DNA from 4 places in the Methylobacterium sp. 1030 genome. Region 3 is predicted to be linked to each of the others. Evidence: predicted binding sites of a transcription regulator. Region 3 holds the regulator's gene; each other region holds the start of a gene.
What was found. The regulator LexA, encoded in region 3, represses DNA repair genes until DNA is damaged. The targets are predictions, from matches to a motif close to TGTTCNNNNTGTGTTCNG.
Positions count from the first base shown of each region.

Region 1: uvrA (excinuclease ABC subunit UvrA) is a predicted target of LexA. The motif match lies at 2,644-2,661, and genes of this name have one in related genera.
Region 2: dinB (DNA polymerase IV) is a predicted target of LexA. The motif match lies at 3,019-3,036, and genes of this name have one in related genera.
Region 4: ABIC30_RS01060 (ATP-dependent helicase) is a predicted target of LexA. The motif match lies at 1,096-1,113, and genes of this name have one in related genera.

Region 1 covers NZ_JBEPKM010000008.1:53,581-58,667, forward strand. Annotated here, with positions in the region: gene ABIC30_RS13045 (zinc-binding alcohol dehydrogenase family protein) at 1-814, shown strand, start outside; gene ABIC30_RS13050 (cupin domain-containing protein) at 825-1,250, shown strand; gene ABIC30_RS13055 (MFS transporter) at 1,255-2,433, opposite strand; gene uvrA (excinuclease ABC subunit UvrA) at 2,817-5,087, shown strand, end outside.
Region 2 covers NZ_JBEPKM010000008.1:154,550-159,636, forward strand. Annotated here, with positions in the region: gene pabB (aminodeoxychorismate synthase component I) at 1-1,160, opposite strand, end outside; gene rimO (30S ribosomal protein S12 methylthiotransferase RimO) at 1,518-2,864, shown strand; gene dinB (DNA polymerase IV) at 3,058-4,140, shown strand; gene ABIC30_RS13440 (hypothetical protein) at 4,405-4,650, shown strand; gene ABIC30_RS13445 (hypothetical protein) at 4,699-4,899, opposite strand; gene pncA (bifunctional nicotinamidase/pyrazinamidase) at 4,999-5,087, opposite strand, start outside.
Region 3 covers NZ_JBEPKM010000022.1:11,451-16,537, reverse strand. Annotated here, with positions in the region: gene ABIC30_RS26245 (hypothetical protein) at 1-206, shown strand, start outside; gene ABIC30_RS26240 (hypothetical protein) at 225-674, opposite strand; gene lexA (transcriptional repressor LexA) at 925-1,653, shown strand; gene ABIC30_RS26230 (ComEC/Rec2 family competence protein) at 1,647-3,974, opposite strand; gene gltX (glutamate--tRNA ligase) at 4,168-5,087, shown strand, end outside.
Region 4 covers NZ_JBEPKM010000001.1:225,499-230,585, forward strand. Annotated here, with positions in the region: gene ABIC30_RS01055 (AsmA family protein) at 1-788, opposite strand, end outside; gene ABIC30_RS01060 (ATP-dependent helicase) at 1,124-3,523, shown strand; gene ABIC30_RS01065 (PhoH family protein) at 3,937-4,653, shown strand; gene ABIC30_RS01070 (hypothetical protein) at 4,787-5,032, shown strand.

The DNA of each region.
Region 1 (5,087 bases), on a different contig from region 3:
CACCGTCGTCGCCGCCGGCGCGGAGGTCCAGGGTTTCGCCGCGGGCGACGCGGTGTTCTACGCGGGCGACCTCACCCGGCCGGGGACGAACGCCCGGTTCCACTGCGTCGATGCCCGCATCGTCGGGCACAAGCCGGAGAGCCTCGACTGGGCGCAGGCCGCCGCCCTGCCGCTCACCGCGATCACCGCCTGGGAGACCCTGTTCGACCGGCTCGACGGGGACAAGCCGGTGCCGGGCGCGGCCCCGGCGATCCTGATCGTCGGCGGCGCGGGGGGCGTCGGCTCGGTGGCGATCCAGCTCGCCCGGGAACTCACCGACCTCACCGTGATCGCCACCGCGTCGCGGCCTGAGACGGCGGCCTGGTGCCGGGACCTCGGCGCCCACCACGTGGTCGACCATTCCAGATCCCTGGCGGCGGAGGTGGCGGCCTTGGGGATCGGCGCGCCGGGCCTCGTCTTCTCCACGACCAGCACCGACGCCCACCTCGCCGCGATCGTGGAACTGATCGCCCCGCAGGGCCGCCTCGCCCTGATCGACGATCCGGAGCGCCTCGACGTCGGGCTCCTCAAGCGCAAGAGCCTGTCGCTGCACTGGGAGTTCATGTTCACCCGCTCGATGTTCGCCACCGCCGACATCGCCGCCCAGGGGGCGCTCCTCGACGAGATATCCCGCCTCGTTGATTCCAGGCGCCTGCGCACCACCCTGGGGGAGCATTACGGGCAGATCGACGCCGCGAACCTGCGGCGCGCCCACGCGCTGGTCGAGAGCGGGCGCGCCAGGGGGAAGATCGTGCTCGAAGGGTTTTCCGATTGAGGAGGACGTGATGGCGGACGCGGCGGGGACCGGCCTCTTCGACGTGACGGCGCTGGCGGCGGGTCTGCCCGACAGCGCCGAGACCCTCCTGGTCGACACCTACCTGACCGACCGGGAGGCGGCGAGCGCCCGGGTGTTCCGGGTCTACCGGCCGACCCCGCCGCACTATCACGCCACCTGCGACGAGTACCTCTACTGCCTCTCGGGCCGCGGCCGGGTCTGGCTGGGCGATCCGGCCGCCGAGACGGCGTTCGGCCCGGGCCAGCTCCTGTTCTTCGAGAAGGGCACGGTCCACGCGATGCCGGCGCTCGAGCCCGGGGACCCGGTGGTGTTCCTGTCGATCGACACGCCCCGGCGGGCGCCGACCGACATCGTCTTCGTGAACCCGGAGGACGGGACGCCCGCCACCTTCATGGCGCGCAACGCCGAGGCGTGAGGGGTCACACCCGCAGGGACCGGCCGGCCGCCGCCACGCCGAGGAGCAGCGCCGCCACGATCAGCAGGGACGCGGGCAGGCCGAGCGCCTGCGCGGCGAAGCCGATCAGCGCGGGCCCCGCCAGCACCCCGGCATAGCCCAGCGTCGTCACCGCCGGCACCGCCACGCGCGCGGGCATCGCGGTCTGGCGCCCCGCCGCCGTGAACAGGACCGGGACGATGTTGGCGCAGCCCGCCCCGACCAGGGCGTAGCCGGCGAGCGCCGCCTCCCAGGCCGGGATGACGACCGAGAGCGCGAGGCCGGCCGCCGCCAGCAGGCCGCCGAGGATCACCACGGGCCGCCGGCCGAGGCGGGCCACGATCGCATCCCCGCCGAGCCGGCCGGCCGTCATGGTGACCGAGAAGGAAGCGTAGCCGAGCGCCGCCCAGGCCGGATCGAGCCCGCGCTGCTGGATCAGGAACACCGCGCTCCAGTCGAGGGCCGAGCCCTCGGTCAGGAACACCACGAAGCAGAGCAGGCCCAGCACCAGCACCGGGCCGCGGGGCAGCGCGAAGGCGGGCCCGCCGCTTCCCCCTGTCCCGCCGGCCGGAAGGATGCCCGGCCAGGCGGCCGCGAACAGGGCCACGATGCCGGCGACCAGGATCAGCACGCTCCAGCCGGCGCCCAGGCCGGTGCCCATCAGGACGCTGGCCAGCAGCGCCCCCAGGATGCAGCCGAGGCTGTAGAGACCGTGGAAGCCCGACATCATCGGGCGCCCGGCGGCGCGCTCCACCGCGACGGCCTGCAGGTTCATGACGCAGTCCACCGCCCCCATCCCGGCCCCGAACAGCAGCAGCGCCCCGGTGAGCGGCACGAGCCCGGAGCCCACGGCCAGCACCGGCAGGGCGAGGCCGATCGCGAGCGTGCCGGCGAGCAGGACCGGCCGGAAGCCGAGCCGCGCGGCCGCGGCCCCGGCGCTCGGCATTGCCAGGATCGAGCCGACGCCGAAGGTGAGGAGCAGCAGGCCGAGCCCCGCCGCGTCGAGGCCGGCGCGGTCCTTCACCAGCGGCACCAGGGGCGCCCAGGTGGCGTTGGCGATGCCCACGATCAGGAACAGCAGCCGCGTGGACAGGCGCTGCTGGGTGGCCGTGCGGTCGTCGGAACCGCGGAGGGCGGCCGGATCGGTCGCGTCGCATGCTGGCATCGATACCTGTCGGGATGTGGATCTGAGGGCGGGATACGGCGACGTGGATCTCGGCGCCCGCGGTGCAACACCGAAGGTGGGCCAAGGTTTGGCGAATCGAGCTACGGCGAAGCTGGGGCCACCGGACTCCGATCGCGGCCGCTGGCTCCACCGCGTCATCGCTTCGCTGCGCTCGCGAAGACGGTCGCGCGTTCACCGAGCGGTTGCCGACGTACGCGTTTCGTTCTAGCAAGGGCGGCGCATGACGGGCCTGCGTCCCGCCGGCCGCATCTTGCCGCGGGCCCCCTCGGGCTCGACATGAGCCGGAGCGGCGGCTGGCCCGCGCGCGAATCCGTCCGATTTCGTCGATGCCTCGGTCGACGCCTCGAAAGACCGCCGCCCTCATGGCCAAAGCCCAAGCTGGAAGTCGTGCCGCAAGCCGCGTCGGTGCTGCCCAAGCCGCACCGAAAGCTGCCGCCAAAGCGCCTTCCAAGACGGCTCCGAAAGCCCCGGCGACGGCCAAGGCGCCCCAGTCCAAGGCGCCCCAGTCCAAGGTGCCCGAGTCCAAGCCGGTTCGCGCGAAATCCAGCTCCCCCGGCGCGCGGAACGAAGCCGCCATCGACGCCAAGCTGGAGGCCCTGTTCGACGCCGCGCCGGCCCCCGTCGAGGACCGGCGGGTCATCGCGATCCGCGGCGCCCGGGAGCACAATCTCAAGAACGTCGACCTGACCATCCCGCGGGACAAGCTCGTGGTCTTCACCGGGCTCTCGGGCTCGGGCAAGTCGTCGCTCGCCTTCGACACGATCTACGCGGAGGGGCAGCGCCGCTACGTCGAGTCGCTCTCGGCCTATGCCCGCCAGTTCCTGGAGATGATGTCCAAGCCCGACGTCGACCAGATCGACGGGCTGTCGCCGGCGATCTCGATCGAGCAGAAGACCACCTCGAAGAACCCCCGCTCGACCGTGGGGACGGTGACCGAGATCTACGACTACATGCGCCTGCTCTGGGCGCGGGTCGGCATCCCCTACTCGCCGGCCACCGGCCTGCCGATCGAGAGCCAGACCGTCCAGCAGATGGTCGACCGGGTGCTGGAACTGCCGGAGAAGACCCGGCTCTACCTGCTGGCGCCCGTGGTCCGCGGGCGGAAAGGCGAGTACCGCAAGGAGATCGCCGAATATCAGAAGAAAGGCTTCCAGCGGCTGCGCGTGAACGGCGAATACTACGCCATCGACGATGTGCCCAAGCTCGACAAGAAGTTCAAGCACGACATCGACGTGGTGGTGGACCGGATCGTGGTCCGGGCCGATATCGGCTCGCGGCTCGCCGAGTCCTTCGAGACGGCGCTGGAACTCGCCGACGGCGTCGCCGAGATCGTGTTCGCCGACGCCCCCGAGGGCGAGGCGCCGCGGACCGTCACCTTCTCGTCGCGCTTCGCCTGCCCGGTCTCAGGCTTCACCATCGCGGAGATCGAGCCGCGGCTGTTCTCGTTCAACAACCCGTTCGGCGCCTGCCCGACCTGCAGCGGCATCGGCCACGAGATGCGGATCGACCCCGAGCTGGTGATCTCCGACCCTGGCTTGAGCCTGAAGCGCGGCGCGGTCGGCCCCTGGGCGAAGTCGACCTCGCCCTATTACGGCCAGACGCTCGAGGCGCTCGCCGAGCATTTCGGCTTCAAGACGGGCGTCCCCTGGCAGAGCCTGTCGGAGACGGCCCGCGCCATCGTGCTCTACGGCTCGGGCAAGCAGGCGGTGCGCTTCGCCTACGACGACGGCTTGCGCAAGTACACGGTCAACAAGCCGTTCGAGGGCGTGATCCCGAACCTGGAGCGCCGCTACAAGGAGAGCGACTCGGACGCCGTGCGGGAGGAGATCGGGCGCTTCATGAGCGAGACGCCCTGCGCCGCCTGCGGCGGCAAGCGGCTGAAACCCGAGGCTCTGGCCGTGAAGGTCGCCATGGCGGACATCGCCGACGTGACCGCCCTCTCGGTCTCCGAGGCGCACCGGTGGTTCTCGGACCTGCCCGGGAAGCTGACCGCGAAGCAGAACGAGATCGCGGTCCGGATCCTGAAGGAAATCCGCGACCGGCTGAGCTTCCTGGTGGATGTCGGCCTGGAATACCTGACGCTCGCCCGCGGCTCCGGCTCGCTCTCGGGCGGCGAGAGCCAGCGCATCCGCCTCGCCTCGCAGATCGGCTCCGGCCTGACCGGCGTGCTCTACGTGCTGGACGAGCCCTCGATCGGCCTGCACCAGCGCGACAACGAGCGGCTGCTCGGCACGCTCAAGCGCCTGCGCGACCTCGGCAACTCGGTGATCGTGGTCGAGCACGACGAGGACGCGATCCTGCAGGCCGATTACGTGGTCGATGTCGGCCCGGGCGCCGGCATCCACGGCGGCGAGATCATCGCGCAGGGCACCCCCGCGGAGGTGCTGGCGAACCCCGCCTCGCTCACCGCCAAGTATCTCACCGGCGCGATGGCGGTGCGCACCCCGACCGCCCGCCGCAAGGGCCGGAAGGGCAAGCTCGGCCTGTTCGGCGCGCGGGGCAACAATCTCAAGGACGTGGACGTCGAGATCCCGCTCGGCACCTTCACGTGCATCACCGGCGTCTCGGGGGGCGGCAAGTCCACCCTGGTGATCGACACCCTCTACAAGGCCATCGCCAAGAAGCTGAACGGC
Region 2 (5,087 bases), on a different contig from region 3:
ATCTCCGTGATGATGTCCATGGCGCGGATCTTCGGCGCGCCCGTGATCGAGCCGCCCGGGAAGGTCCCTTCCAGGAGGTCGAGGGCGTCGAGCCCGTCGCGGAGGTCGCCGGTCACCACCGACACCAGATGGTGGACGTTGGCGTAGGTCTCCAGGCCGCACAGGGTCGGCACGGCGACGGTGCCCGGCCGGCAGACCCGCGACAGGTCGTTGCGCAGCAGGTCGACGATCATGACGTTCTCGGCCCGCTCCTTGACGCTGGCCTGGAGCGCCTCGGCCGCCGCCCGGTCGGCCGCCGGGTCGTCGAGGCGGCGGGCGGTGCCCTTGATCGGGCGCGTCTCCACGTGCCGCCCGTCGAGGCGGATGAACCGCTCCGGCGAGGACGAGGCGACGGTCAGGCCCTCCTGTTCCAGGTAGGCCCCGAAGGTCGCCGGGTTGGTCTCGCGCAGCCGCCGGTAGAGGGCGAACGGGTCGAAGCCGGCCGGCAGGTCGGCGACGAAGCGCTGGGCGATGTTGGCCTGGTAGATGTCGCCGGCCCGGATGTAGGTGCGGACCTTTTCGACAGCTTCTTCATAGCTTTGGCGGTCGAAGTTCGAGCGCCACGCGAGCGGCTGGGCCGGCCGGGCGGGGGCCGGGATCGGCGGCTCCGCACCGCCGAGCAGGTCGGCGAAGCGGGCGAGCCGCGCCTCCGCGCGGGCCCGCCGCGCGTCCGGCGCGGTCTCGGGGAAACCCGTTGCGACGAGCCGGCCCGTGCCGGCGGCGTGGTCGACGACCAGCGCGGTGTCGTAGAGGTTCAGCGCGATGTCGTCGGTGAGCCCCGCCCGCCGGGCGGGCGGCGCCACCCGCTCCAGCGCCGCGCCGAGGTCGTAGGCGAGGTACCCGATCGCCCCGCCGGGGAACGGCTCCGGGCCTGCCTCGAGCCGGTAGGGTTCGAGGCAGGCCCGGAGCGCGGCCATCGGGCCGCCCGCCACCGGCCTCCCGTCGAGGGTCGCGCGCCCGTCGCGGTAGCGGAACCGCGCGAACGGGTCGGCGGCCACGATCGAGTGCCGCCCCAGCGGGTCGTGCCGCATGGCGCTGTCGAGGAAGGCGAGCCCGGGCAGGGCTCGCAGCCGCGCCGCCGCCGCGACGGGATCGATGAAGGGGATCTCTCGGGTCCACATGACCGGGTTCGGGGCCGCCATCCTCGAGCTGTGCGTCGTGCGCTGCCGTCGCACAGGCGATGCCGCGGGGGAAGCGGCAGTTCCACGCAGGCCCTGCCGCCGCGCGCGGGCGGGCCGTGTCCGGGGCGCAGGGCCGCGCCGTCCAATCCTGATGTGGGGTCTGAGGAGACCGCCGTAAAGCTCTGCCGTAACGATAGGATCTGCGCCTAGGCTCAGGCTCGCGCGCAGGGCCGGGCACCCCTGCGGCGGCCGGCCTCGCGCGGAGGCGCGGGAGCCTGTATAGGAGCGCGACCCCGAATTCCTGGTCCCGCGCGCCGGGCGGCCGATCGCCCCGCCGGACTATCCGACCCGAATGCCATGACCGCCACGCCCGCTCCCCGCGGCCCCGCTCCCGGCGCCGCCCCGAAAATCTCGTTCGTCTCGCTGGGCTGCCCGAAGGCGCTGGTCGATTCCGAGCGGATCCTCACCCATCTGCGCGCCGAGGGCTACGAGCTGGCCCGGCGGCACGACGGCGCCGACGTGGTGATCGTCAACACCTGCGGCTTCCTCGATTCCGCCAAGGCGGAGTCGCTCTCGGCCATCGGCGAGGCCATGGCGGAGAACGGCCGCGTCATCGTCACCGGCTGCATGGGCGCGCAGCCGGAGGAGATCCGCGAGAAGTACCCCGACCTCCTGGCGGTGACCGGGCCCCAGGCCTACGAGTCGGTGGTGGCGGCCGTCCACGAGGCGGTGCCGCCGGCCCACGACCCGTTCCTCGACCTCGTGCCGCCGCAGGGGATCAAGCTCACCCCGCGCCACTACGCCTACCTGAAGATCTCGGAGGGGTGCAGCAACCGCTGCAGCTTCTGCATCATCCCGAGCTTGCGCGGGAACCTCGTCAGCCGCCCCGCCGCCGACGTGCTGCGCGAGGCCGAGAAGCTGGTGAAGGCCGGCGTGAAGGAGCTGCTGGTCGTCAGCCAGGACACCAGCGCCTACGGCGTCGACATCCGCTACAGCGAGAGCCCGTGGCGCGACCGCCAGGTCCGCGCCAAGTTCTACGACCTCACCAAGGAACTCGGCGAGCTCGGCGCCTGGGTGCGGCTGCACTACGTCTACCCCTACCCGCACGTGGACGAGGTCATCCCGCTGATGGCCGAGGGCAAGGTGCTGCCCTACCTCGACATGCCGCTCCAGCACGCGAGCCCCTCCGTGCTCAAGCGCATGCGCCGCCCCGGCAACCAGGAGCGCCAGCTCGACCGGATCCGCAGCTGGCGGCATACCTGCCCGGACCTCGCGATCCGCTCGACCTTCATCGTCGGCTTCCCCGGCGAGACCGAGGCCGAGTTCGAGGAGCTGCTGGCTTGGTTGCAGGAGGCCAAGCTCGATCGGGTCGGCTGCTTCGAGTACGAGCCGGTGGCCGGCGCCACCGCCAACGCGCTGGGCGACCTCGTGCCGCCGGCGGTGAAGGCCGAGCGCAAGCGCCGGTTCATGGAGACCCAGAACGGCATCGCGCTCCGGCTGCAGCGGGCCAAGGTCGGCAAGCGGCTGCCCGTCATCGTCGATTCCGTCGAGGGCGGGGTGGCGCGGGGCCGGTCCAAGGCCGACGCGCCGGAGATCGACGGCAATGTCCACGCCGCCTTCCGGCGCCCGGTGCGGGTCGGCGACATCGTCACGGTGAAGATCGACCGGGCCGAGGCCTACGACCTCTACGGCAGCGTCGCCTGACGGCAGACCCCGTCTTTGCGAGCGCAGCGAAGGCAATCCAGGGATGCGCTGCGCTCGGGAACGTCGCGCTGCGCTCGCGATGACGGGCGCGGACCGGACTCCTGTTGACGCCGCGTCCGGCGCGGCTTGACCCCGCCCGCCCCGCGCGGTCTTTCGGAACAGATCAGGAACTTGGTCGGGACCCGAGGCGGCGATGGATCCGGAGGTCGCGCTCCGAAAGATCATCCACATCGACATGGACGCGTTCTACGCCTCCGTGGAGCAGCGCGACGACCCGTCGCTGCGCGGCCGGCCGCTGGCGGTCGGCGGCTCCCGGGAGCGCGGGGTGGTGGCCGCTGCGAGCTACGAGGCCCGAAAATTCGGTGTCCGCTCCGCCATGCCGTCGGCCACCGCGCGGCGGCTGTGCCCGGACCTGCTGTTCGTGAAGCCGCGCTTCGAGGTCTACCGGGCAGTCTCCGAGGAGATCCGGGCGGTCTTCGCCCGGCACACGGCCATCATCGAGCCGGTGGCCCTCGACGAGGCCTATCTCGACGTCACCGAGAACCTCCAGGGCCTCCCGACGGCGACGGCCGTGGCGAAGGCGATCCGGGCCGAGATCCTGGAACGGACCGGACTCATCGCCTCGGCCGGGGTCTCGTACAACAAGTTCCTCGCCAAGGTGGCGTCCGACCACCGCAAGCCCGACGCCCTGTTCGTCATCACCCCCGCCATGGGGCCGGACTTCGTGGCGGCGCTGCCGATCGGCCGGTTCCACGGCGTCGGCCCGGTCACCGAGGCGAAGATGAAGCGGCTCGGGATCGAGACCGGGGCGGATCTGCGCGCCTGGACGCCGGAGCGCCTGCGCGAGACCTTCGGCTCCGCGGGCGCCTACTACCACGCGGTCGCCCGCGGGATCGACGCGCGGCCGGTCCGCGCCCACCGGGTGCGCAAGTCGATCGGGGCCGAGACCACCTTCTCGGACGACACCGCCGCCTTCGAGGTCCTGGCCGCCCGGCTGGCGCCGCTGTTCGACAAGGTCTGGGCGGGCGCCGACGCCAAGGGCATGCGCGCCCGGACCGTGACCCTGAAGCTCAAGTTCTCCGATTTCGCGCAGGTCACCCGGGCGAAGTCCCTCGCCGTGCCGGTGGCCGACCGGGCCGCCCTGGAGCGGATCGGCCTCGACCTGCTCGCCGGCCTGTTCCCCCTGCGCCGCAGCGCGCGGCTGATCGGGGTGTCGCTGTCGGGCTTCGCGCAGGACGCGCCCGAGGCGCCGTTCCAGCTCGGGCTGGCGCTCTGACACGGCCTCCGGGGCAGGCCCACGCTCCGTCATCACGGGCGCAGCGAAGTGACCCCGGGCAGCAGGACATCGGTCAGCGTGGCGCTGGCCCTGGATCGCCTCGCTCCACTCGCAACGACGACGGTGGGGAAGCGATCAACCGGAAAGCGATGGAGCCGCCGCCGTCATGCACGACACGGCGCCTGTGCGGTTCCGCACGTCGGGAAGGCCGGGTCGATCGCAGGGCGGAGCGATCCGGTCCAGATCAGGGTTTCTCGAGCCCGCGTGAACACGAGGACCCTGTCGATGCCGAAGCACGCCCGCTTGGCCCTGGCCGCCGCGCTTCTATCGGCCATCGCGGCGGGCGCCGCCCGCGCGGACGGCACATCCGCTTTCGGGGCCGCCAACGCGGCCCAGCTCCGGGGCTACACCGCGAGCCCGGCCCAGGTCTACGTTCCGGCAGGCGGCCCGAGCGCCAAGCCCGCGGCCCCCGCACCGCAGCGGCCGAAGGCGCCGGCGCGCAGTCGCTGAGATCGACCCGGGCCGCGCCGGCCCGGGCATCCGGGCACGCGTTCTCGGTCACGCGTTCTTGCGCGGCCGGTGGTTCGGGTCGACGCCGCCGTCGAGCTTCGTCTCGTTGTCGACGTCGCCCTCGAAGGTCGAATCCGCCTGCAGATCCGCCGGGTCGGCGCCGCTCATCCCCTTCGAGGTGCCGATCCCAGGATTGCCCTTGAGGTCGGCGTCCGTGGGCGTGTCGGTCTTCGGGTGCTTGGATGACATGCAGGCTCCTGTCGGATGCTGATGTCGGGCCAACGCGTCGGCGCGGGGCCGGTCTCCCGCGCGGCGTGCGGCGGTTCGCCTCCCGGTCCCCGCACGCCCTCAGCCGATCTCCGCCGCGGCGATCCGGCGGACGCCCGCCGCCTCCATCCGCGCCCAGGCCCGCGCGAGCGACCCGTCCACGTCGATCC
Region 3 (5,087 bases):
GCACGGACCGGGGCTCCGGCTGGAGCCTTCAGGCGAGCGCCGTGCCCGACGGGGTGCGCCTGGAACTCGCCCTCGCCGACCTCGGCGGTGCGCCGGTCACCGCCGCGATCGTGCTCGACCGGACGGAGGCCCGGGCCTTCGCCCGCGCCCTGCTGGCCGCCGCCGGCGACGCCGCGGAGCGGACCTTCCCGAAGCCGGGCGCCTGAGGACGCGCCGCCGGCCGGTCAGCGCACGCCGAGGCCCGGATTGCGGCCCGGCAGGCGGGGGACCACGGTGCCGCGCTTCTCGATCGGCGCGTCGCAGGCGTAGGCGAACTCGGTCTTCAGCGGATCGAACACGGTCTCGCCGGTGATCCGGCAATCCTCGCGCACGGTCTCGTCGAGATAGGCCCGGGCGGCGGTGCGGAAGCGCTTCACCCGGGTGGCGCCCGGCTCCGGATCGATCCGGACCTCGCTCAGGTTGCAGCCGGTATACTCGCGCAGGGCGTTGGACACGATCAGCATCCGGCGCAGCTGCCGGTTGTCGTAGACCTCGTAGGGCTCCTTGCAGCCGATCGTGACGACCTGGGGAGTGAGCGCCACGTAGTTCCGCGAGATGTAGGAGAATCCGGTGGTGCAGCCGGCGAGGCCGAGGGCGGCGAGGCCGAGGGGCAGCAGAGCTGCGGGTCGTCGCATCCTCGTCATTCCAAGAGGGTCCCAGCCCGCACCCCGGATCCGCCGCCTTCCCGGCGGGGCGCCGCGATGCATTGAAACGGCTCCGCTTGCGCCGTCAATGCGTTTCTCGACCTTCTCCCGCGGGCGCGCCCGCGGCGCGCCGAGCCGAGCGGTGCCGCTCTTGCGGAACACTTGCGGAACGTTTAACCTGTTCGTGATTTGTTTCGGAGACCGTCACGTGGCGGTCCGCCAAGCCGCGAGTCCCCCGTCGATGCTCACGCGCAAGCAGCTGGACCTCCTGCGATTCATCCAGAGCCGGATGCAGGAATGCGGTGTCCCGCCGTCGTTCGACGAGATGAAGGATGCCCTCGATCTCAAGTCGAAATCCGGCATCCACCGGCTGATCACGGCGCTCGAGGAGCGCGGCTTCCTCCGGCGCCTTCCGAATCGGGCGCGCGCCATCGAGGTGATCCGGATCCCCGAGAGCCTGACCCAGGCCGCTCCGGCGACTCAGGCCCCCGCCGAGCCGCGCCGCTTCACGCCGAGCGTGGTCGAGGGCGGTAAGTCCAAGCAGCCGCCGGCCCCGGCGAGCACGCGGATGATCGACGAGTCCGGCCGCGCCATCTCGATCCCGGTCATGGGCCGGATCGCGGCCGGTACCCCCGTCTCGGCGATCCAGAACCAGAGCCACGCCATCACCCTGTCGCCGGACTTCGTGGCCGGCGGCGAGCACTACGCCCTCGAGGTGCGCGGCGACTCGATGGTCGAGGCGGGCATCCTGGACGGCGACCTCGTGGTCATCCGCAAGCAGGAGACGGCCAATACCGGCGACATCATCGTGGCGCTGATCGACGACGAGGAGGCGACGCTCAAGCGCCTGCGCCGCCGCGGCTCGTCGATCGCCCTCGAGGCCGCCAACCCGGCCTACGAGACCCGCGTGCTCGGGCCCGACCGGGTCCGGATCCAGGGCCGCCTTGTGAGCCTCGTCCGCCGCTACTGAAGCGGCTCGGCCGGCGCGTCGCCGGGGGCGAGGTCTCCGCCCGGCGCGGCGTCGGCCTCCGGCGTCGCGGCGACCCCGTCCTCCGCGGGGCGGTCGCCCGGCTCCGCGGTGACCGGCCGCGGCGGTCCCGGCCCGCGCCCGGCGGCCGGCCGCCAGGGCACGGCGCGGCCGTCGTCCCGGGCGTAGCGCGCGGCGAAGCCGTCGCCGTCGGTCCGGAGGGCCACGGCCCCGCGGGCGGCGAGGACGCGCCGGTCGATCACCAGCGGCCCCGTGCAGGTCGGCGGCGCCGCGAGGCCCGTGATCAGCACCGCGGCGCGGGCGCAATCCTCCGGGAAGGCCCGCCGGTCCCGGACCAGGGCGACCGCCCGCCCGTCCGGCAGCCGGGCGGTGCAGCCGAGCCGGTCGCAGCGCCCGCTGCCGGACCGGACGATCAGCCCCGCGGACCGCCGCCCGTCGCCGTCCGCCTTCAGCCACTGCTCGAGGACGAAGCCCGAAGGGCTGCCGAGGGCCGCGAGCCGCCCGTCCGGGCCCCTCACCGCGGCCCCCGCGCCCTGCCGGTCGACGTAGAGGTCGTAGTGGTTGGGCCGGGCCGCGAGGACGAGCCCGAGCAGGACCGGCGGCACGGCGAGCCAGCGCAGGCGCGAGGCCGGCAGCGTCCCCAGCAGCAGGCCGGCGGTCAGCAGGGCGAGCGCCCCGGCGCCGAAGGCCGGCAGCACCAGGACCGCCCGCTCGAACCCGGCGATCCAGTCCGAGATCGCCAGCATCCCGGCCACCGCCTGCCCCATCAGCCACCAGACCGGCCGGTCGAGGGCGAAGGGATAGGCGAGGCAGCCGATTACCGCGGCCGGCATCACCACCAGGGAGACGAGCGGCAGGGTCAGGGCGTTGCCGACGAGGCCGAAGGGCTGGACCGTCTGGAAGTGGTAGGTGGCGAAGGGGGCCGTCGCGACCTGCGCCACCAGGGTCGTGGCCAGGGTCCCGGTGATCGCCGACAGGCCGGTCCCGACGAGCCGCCCGATCCGCCCGGCCCCCGGGCGCACGAGCAGCCGCCCGTCGATCAGCCGCGCGCAGGCGATCAGCCCGGCCACGGCGCCGAAGGACATCTGGAAGCTCGGGCCGAGCAGGCCCTCCGGCTCCCGGGCGAGCGCGATCAGCGCCGCGAGGGCGAGGTTGCGCATCGACAGGGCCGGCCGGTCCACCAGGATCGCGCCGAGCATGATCAGGGTCATGATCAGCGAGCGCTCGGCCGCGATGTCCCAGCCCGAGAAGGCGCAGTAGGCGGTGACGCCGACCATGGCGAAGCCGGCCGCGATCTTCTTGATCGGCCAGAGCAGCGCGCAGAGCGGCACCGCGGCGAGGAGCGCCCGCACCAGCCAGAACACCACGCCGGCGGCCAGCACCATGTGGAGGCCCGAGATCGACACCACGTGGTAGATGCCGGCGGCGCGGAGCGCGTCGTTGGTGGCCGGCCCGATGAGGCCGCGCTTGCCCGTCACCAGGGCCGCCGCCACCGCACCCGCCTGGCCGCCGGCGGCCTCCGCGATCCGGCGCGTGAGCCCGTTGCGCGCCGCGTCGAGCGCAGCGGCGAGCCGCAGGCCCAGCGGCGGCGGCCCGGACGGTTCCCGGACGGTGACGGTGCCGATCAGCGAGCCCACCGCGCCGATCCCCTGGAAATAGGCGTCCCGGGCGAAGTCGTAGCCGCCGGGCCGGGCCGCCTCCGGGGGCGGAAGCAGCCGGGCCGTGGCGGCGACGCCGTCCCCGGGACGCGGGATCGGCGTCTTCCGGAACGAGACCCGGACCCGGGCGGGCCGCGCCTCCGGCGCGAGGCCGGCGAAGCTCTCCACCCGGATCACCAGCCGGGCGCCCACCTCGCGCTCGTCCAGGGCCTCGACCGTTCCGACGAGCGGGCCGATCGTGGTGCGGGTGAGGATCGGTGCGGCGACCTGCGAGACCCGCCAGGTCGCCGCCGCGAAGCCGAGGAACGCGGCCGCGACCGCGAGCGCCGCCGCCAGGGCCGCCGGCCGCGCGCCGAGGACGGGGACCGGCGCCAGCGCGAGGCCGGCCGCGATCAGGGGGGCGGCGAGGCTCGGCGCGCCGTCGGCCGCCGCGAAGTAGACCAGGATCCCGCCGCCGAAGGCCACCGCCAGCCAGGGGAACAGCCGGCGCTGCTCGGCCTCGCGGGCGAGGCCGGCGACGACCCAGTCGCGGAGCGCCGGGAGGGCGGCCGGGAGGGCGGCCAAGAGGGCGGCGGGAAGGGCTCGGGCGCGCGGGCCGATCAGCGCGACCGCGCCGTCCGCCCGCCTCGCGCCGATCCGCCGCATCGCCGCCGCCCCGCTCCGCGCGACCTGTCGTCGGGGCCGTGCGATTCTGCGGGCGATTCTTAACGCATCCGCCGGCCCGTGCTACAGCGGGTTCTTCGTGCTACGGGCGCCCTGTCGAGCCCCTCGCCGCTCCGCCGCCCCTTCGCCGTCCGTCGCGCCCCGTCCGCGACCAGCCCCGGAACATACCGGACCGATGTCCTCAGCCGTCGTCACGCGCTTCGCCCCCTCGCCCACGGGTTACCTGCATATCGGCGGGGCCCGCACGGCCTTGTTCAACTGGCTCTACGCCCGCCACACCGGCGGCACGATGCTGCTGCGCATCGAGGACACCGACCGCGAGCGCTCCACCAAGGGGGCGATCGACGCGATCCTCGACGGCCTCTCCTGGCTCGGCCTCGACTGGGACGGCGACGTGGTCTTCCAGTTCGCCCGCGCCGAGCGCCACCGCGCGGTCGCCGAGGAGCTGCTGGCCGCGGGCCGCGCCTATCACTGCTACGCCACCGCCGAGGAGCTCACGCAGATGCGCGAGACCGCCCGCGCGGAGGGGCGCGCTCCGCGCTACGACGGCCGCTGGCGCGACCGCGACCCGTCCGAGGCCCCCGCCGGGGTCAAGCCGGTGATCCGCCTGCGCGCGCCGACCGAGGGCGAGACCGTGGTCGAGGACGCCGTCCAGGGCCGCGTGACCTGGGCCAACAAGGACCTCGACGACCTCGTCCTGCTGCGCTCGGACGGGACGCCGACCTACATGCTCGCCGTCGTGGTCGACGACCACGACATGGGCGTCACGCAGATCATCCGCGGCGACGACCACCTCACCAACGCGGCGCGCCAGAGCCAGATCTTCTCGGCCCTCGGATGGGACATCCCGAGGATGGCGCATATCCCGCTGATCCACGGAGCGGACGGGGCCAAGCTCTCGAAGCGCCACGGCGCGCTCGGCGTCGAGGCCTACCGCGATCTCGGCTACCTGCCGGCGGCCCTGCGCAACTACCTCGTGCGGCTCGGCTGGAGCCACGGCGACCAGGAGGTCTTCTCCACCGACGAGATGGTCGCGGCCTTCGACCTCGGCGCGGTCGGACGCTCCGCGGCGCGGTTCGACTTCGCCAAGCTCGC
Region 4 (5,087 bases), on a different contig from region 3:
GCCTTGAAGGTGCCGGCCAGCGAGAACGGCAGGTAGGCGCCGGCCGCCTGGGTCGGCGGCCCGACGACGAGGCGGGCGGAGCCCTCGGCCTCGACCTGGGCGCCGCCGGATTCGGCGGGGACGAGGCCGAACCGCGCGTCCGCCTCGAAGCGCGGCGTCGCGTCGCCGCCGCCGGAGATCTTGGCGGCGAGGCGCCCGTCCGGTCCCGGCGTGCCGCTGACCGCCCGGAACGGGACGCCGCCGCTCGTCCCCTCGATCCGCCAGGGCCCGACCAGGGCCGGCGCCTGCAGGCGCAGGTCCTGGACGTAGAGCTGGTCGGTCCGCCCGGTGGCGGGGACCTGCGTGGTGACGAGGAACTGCTGGATGTGCAGGTTCTCGATGGCGAGGTCGCGGTCGCGCAGGGCCCCGCCGAAATCGGGCGGCAGCTTCAGCGTGTCCGGGCCGGCGACCGGGAGCTTGATCTCGGCCCGGCCGATCCGGGTCTCGGTGAAGCGGAACTCGCCCTTGAGGAGCGGCGCCAGGGCGATCTCGGCCTTGACGAACCGGGCATCGAGGCTGGGGCGGTCCGGATCGGCGCCGAGGTGGAGGCGGTCGACGCGCAGCCGCGGCGACGGCAGCAGGCGGACCTCGATCCGGCCGTCGGTCCGGACCGGAACGCCCAGGGACCGGGCGAGCGCCCGCTCGACGAGCCCGCGATGGGCCTGCCAGTCGACGAAGGGCGGGACCGCGAGCGCCGCCACGAGAACCAGGATGACGGCGCACGCCAGCGCGGTCAGAAGATCACGCAATGGTCCCGTTCCGCACCATCTCTGCGCGAGGCCGCGACCTCACCGGGCCGCCGTGCCCCGCGTGCCCCCGCGAGTCAGTCGCCACGGCCATAGCACGATAAGCCGCCGGGGGCGCCAGCGGCGATGCCACGGTCCCGAGCGGCGGTCGGGGCACGCGCGAGGTTCCTCGGGCATCCCGGGCCCGCGGCCTATGGATCGCGCGATCGGCCGCGGAACGCGACCAGCCCGAAGGACGCGGATCACCCCGGCGCGGACAGCCGCGCTTCATGGCTCCGCGCCCCCGCCGCGGCGCGAACGGCCTCGACGCCGTTCGCGATTTGGTCCAGGGAAGCGGGATGCAGAACCGCCCGCATCCGCAACCCACCGGGGACGGCGCGCCCGCCACGTCCATCGCCGCCCGCGCCATGGGCGCCCTCCGGCGCGACGCGGCCGGCTACCTCGAGGGGCTCAACCCCGAGCAGCGCCGCGCCGTCGAGACCACGGAGGGCCCGGTCCTGGTGCTGGCCGGCGCCGGCACCGGCAAGACCCGGGTGCTGACCACCCGCATCGCCCACCTGATCGCCACCAACCGGGCGCGCCCCTTCGACATCCTGGCGGTGACCTTCACCAACAAGGCCGCCCGGGAGATGAAGCACCGGATCGGCGCGCTGATCGGGCCGGCCGGAGAGGGCATGCCGTGGCTCGGCACCTTCCACGCCATCGGCACCAAGATCCTGCGCCGCCACGCCGAGCTGGTCGGGCTGAAATCCGACTTCACCATCCTCGGCACCGACGACCAGCTCCGGCTGATGAAGCAGGTCATCGCCGACCAGAACGTCGACGAGAAGCGCTGGCCGGCCCGGGCCCTGTCCCACGCCATCGACGGCTGGAAGAACCGCGGCCTCGGCCCCGAGCAGGTGCCCCCGGGCGAGGCCTCGGCCTTCGCGTTCGGCAAGGGCGGCGCCCTCTACACCGCCTACCAGGCCCGGCTGGCGACGCTGAACGCCGTCGATTTCGGCGATCTCCTGCTGCTCTGCCTCAAGCTCTGGCGGGAGAACCCCGACGTCCTGGCCAATTACCAGGACCGGTTCCGCTACATCCTGGTCGACGAGTACCAGGACACCAACGTCGCCCAGTACCTGTGGCTGCGCCTCCTGGCGCAGTCCCGGAAGAACATCGCCTGCGTCGGCGACGACGACCAGTCGATCTACGGCTGGCGCGGGGCCGAGGTCGACAACATCCTGCGCTTCGAGCACGACTTCCCGGGCGCGGTGGTGGTGCGCCTGGAGCGCAACTACCGCTCCACGGGCCACATCCTGGCCGCCGCCTCCGGGCTGATCGCCAGGAACGAGAGCCGCCTCGGCAAGACTCTGCGCACCGACGACGAGCCGGGCGAGCGCGTCACCGTGACGGGCGCGTGGGATTCCGAGGAGGAGGCGCGGATGCTCGCCGAGTCGATCGAGTCCCTCCAGTCGAAGCAGCATCCCCTGTCGGAGATCGCCGTGCTGGTGCGGATCTCGGCGCAGATGCGCGAGATCGAGGACCGGTTCGTCCAGCTCGGGCTGCCCTACCGGGTCATCGGCGGCCCGCGTTTCTACGAGCGCGCCGAGATCCGCGACGCGCTGGCCTACCTGCGCGCCACCGTGAACGTCAGCGACGACCTCGCCTTCGAGCGGATCGTGAACACGCCCAAGCGCGGCCTGGGCGACGCCACCCTGCAGCAGCTCCACACCTACGGCCGCGCCAACCGGCTGCCTCTGCGCATCGCCGCCGCGCGCCTGTGCGAGACCGACGAGCTGAAGCCCCGGGTCCGCTCGACCCTGCGGGCGCTGACCGAGAGTTTCTCGCGATGGGCGCGGCTCGCGGAGACGCAGCCGCACAGCGAGGTCGCGCAGACCATCCTTGAGGAGTCCGGCTACACTGAGATGTGGCAGAAGGACCGCTCCGCCGACGCCGCCGGCCGGCTGGAGAACCTGAAGGAATTCGTCCGCTCCATGGAGGAGTTCCCCGACCTCGCGGCCTTCCTGGAGCACGTCTCCCTGGTGATGGAGGCCTCGGAGGCGGAGGGCGCCGAGCGGGTCTCGCTGATGACGCTCCACGCCGCCAAGGGGCTCGAGTTCGACACCGTGTTCCTCCCCGGCTGGGAGGACGGCCTGTTCCCGAACCAGCGCGCGCTCGACGAGAGCGGCCGGGCGGGCCTGGAGGAGGAGCGGCGCCTCGCCCATGTCGGGCTGACCCGGGCGCGCAAGCGCGCGAAGCTGTCCTTCGCGGTCAACCGGCGCATCCACGGCCTCTGGTCCTCGACCATCCCGTCCCGGTTCATCGACGAGTTGCCCGAGACGGCGGTCGACGTGGTCGAAGCCCCGGCGCACTTCTCCGCCGGCGCCTCGCGGTTCGACCGCAACCCGACGCCGTTCGGATCGAGCTATGGCACGCCGGGCTGGCAGCGCGCGCAGGCCAACACCGCGCCGGGCGGCCGGTCCGGGTTCGGATCGGGGTCCGGAGGCGGCTTCCGCTCGGCGGGCCCTGGGGGCCGGTCCGGGGGCCAGTCCGGCGGTCCCCGCCAGATCGAGGGCGAGCTGATCGCCAAGTCGACGGGTGCGCCCTCGGCCTTCCAGGGCGGCCAGCGGGTCTTCCACACCAAGTTCGGCCCCGGAACGGTCGCGGCGGTCGACGGCAACAAGCTGACCGTTGACTTCGACAAGGCCGGCCGGAAGATGGTCCTCGACAGCTTCGTCCAGGCCGGATCGAGCTAGTCCCGCCGACCAAGCCCGGACGTGTCAGGGCGGCAGGGTCGGCCGGCTTCGCCCGCGCGGGCGGGGAGGATCGCGACCGTGCCGGATGCCGCGTTACCGCGACACCACCGTCCCGAACCTGATGCATCCGCGCCAGCCGCGCGGCTTTTTCGAAGCCTCGCCACCGACCGTCACCCCTTAGTCACACCCGGCGCGCAATCGTCGGGCGCGAATCGCACTGGTGCGCCAGTTGCATCGCGTATTCGGCCGCGCACGGAACGTCGTGACGCTCTCCACAGGCGGACGAGCGCGGGGCGGAACCTTCGGCCGTGGGCCGGTATTAAGTTCCGCAAGCGAGTAGAACCGGGAGCAAGCAGGTAAACGGCAGTTCAGAGACAGATCCAGGTTGGCAAGTCCCGTTGGAGTGTACATCCATGAAGAGACGCCGCGCACGACTTGAACTGGTTGAAGACCGCACGTCCCGCATTCATCGCACACGCTTCGACGAAGAACGCAATCTCGCTCCCATCCAGCCGCTCACCGAACGCCAAGCCGAGTACCTCGACGCCCTCGCCCGCTCGCCGCAGGTCATCGTCCTGGGGCCCGCCGGCACCGGCAAGACCTTCATCGCCGGCACCCGCGCGGCGGACCAGCTCCGCCAGCGCCGCATCGCCAAGGTGGTCATCACCCGCCCGAACGTGCCCTCGGGCCGGTCGCTGGGCTACTTCCCCGGCACCCTGGAAGAGAAGATCGCCCCCTGGGTCGCCCCGCTCACCGAGGCCATGAAGGAGCGCATGGGCGCCGCCGCCTTCGAGATCGCTCTGAAGACCGGCGACATCGAGATCGTCCCCTTCGAGGTGATGCGCGGCCGGACCTTCAAGAACTGCCTCGTGATCCTCGACGAGGCGCAGAACACCACGATCAACGAGATCAAGATGTTCCTGACCCGCATCGGCGACGATTGCCAGGTCATCATCAACGGCGACGTCTCGCAGACGGATCTCCGCGAGACCTCGGGCCTGCGGACCGTCATGCACATGGTCAAGAGCCGGATGATGCCGATCCCAGTGGTGGAGTTCACCCGCAACGACATCGTCCGCTCCGGCATCTGCGCCGAGTGGGTGAAGGCGTTCGAGGAAACGAATCTCTAAATCGGAAGTTGATGGCGGCGGGTCCTCGCAGACCCGCCGTGCCGTCCCCCGGCACGAGACGACTCTCCGCACCTCCCATTCGGGAGGATGAACCGGGCGCCGAGCCCGGCCTTCAGAGAACTGGAGTCTCCTCGTGAGGAAACTGACCTTCGCCTTCGCCGTGCTGGCCTCGCTCGGCGGCGCCGCCCTCGTCCAGCCGGCCTCGGCCGCGCCCGCGATGCCCGGCGCCGTGTCGGCGCCCGACGCGGTGACGCATGCCCGGATGACTCCCATGGAGCGGCGCATGATGCATCGCCGCATGGAGCGGCGCATGATGCACCGCCGCATGGAGCGCCGGATGATGCATCACCGCATGCACCGCCGCATGCATCGCATGTGATTGAACGGCGGAGTGGGGTCTTCCGGCCCCGCTCCGCTCGCCCGGCCGGAACCGG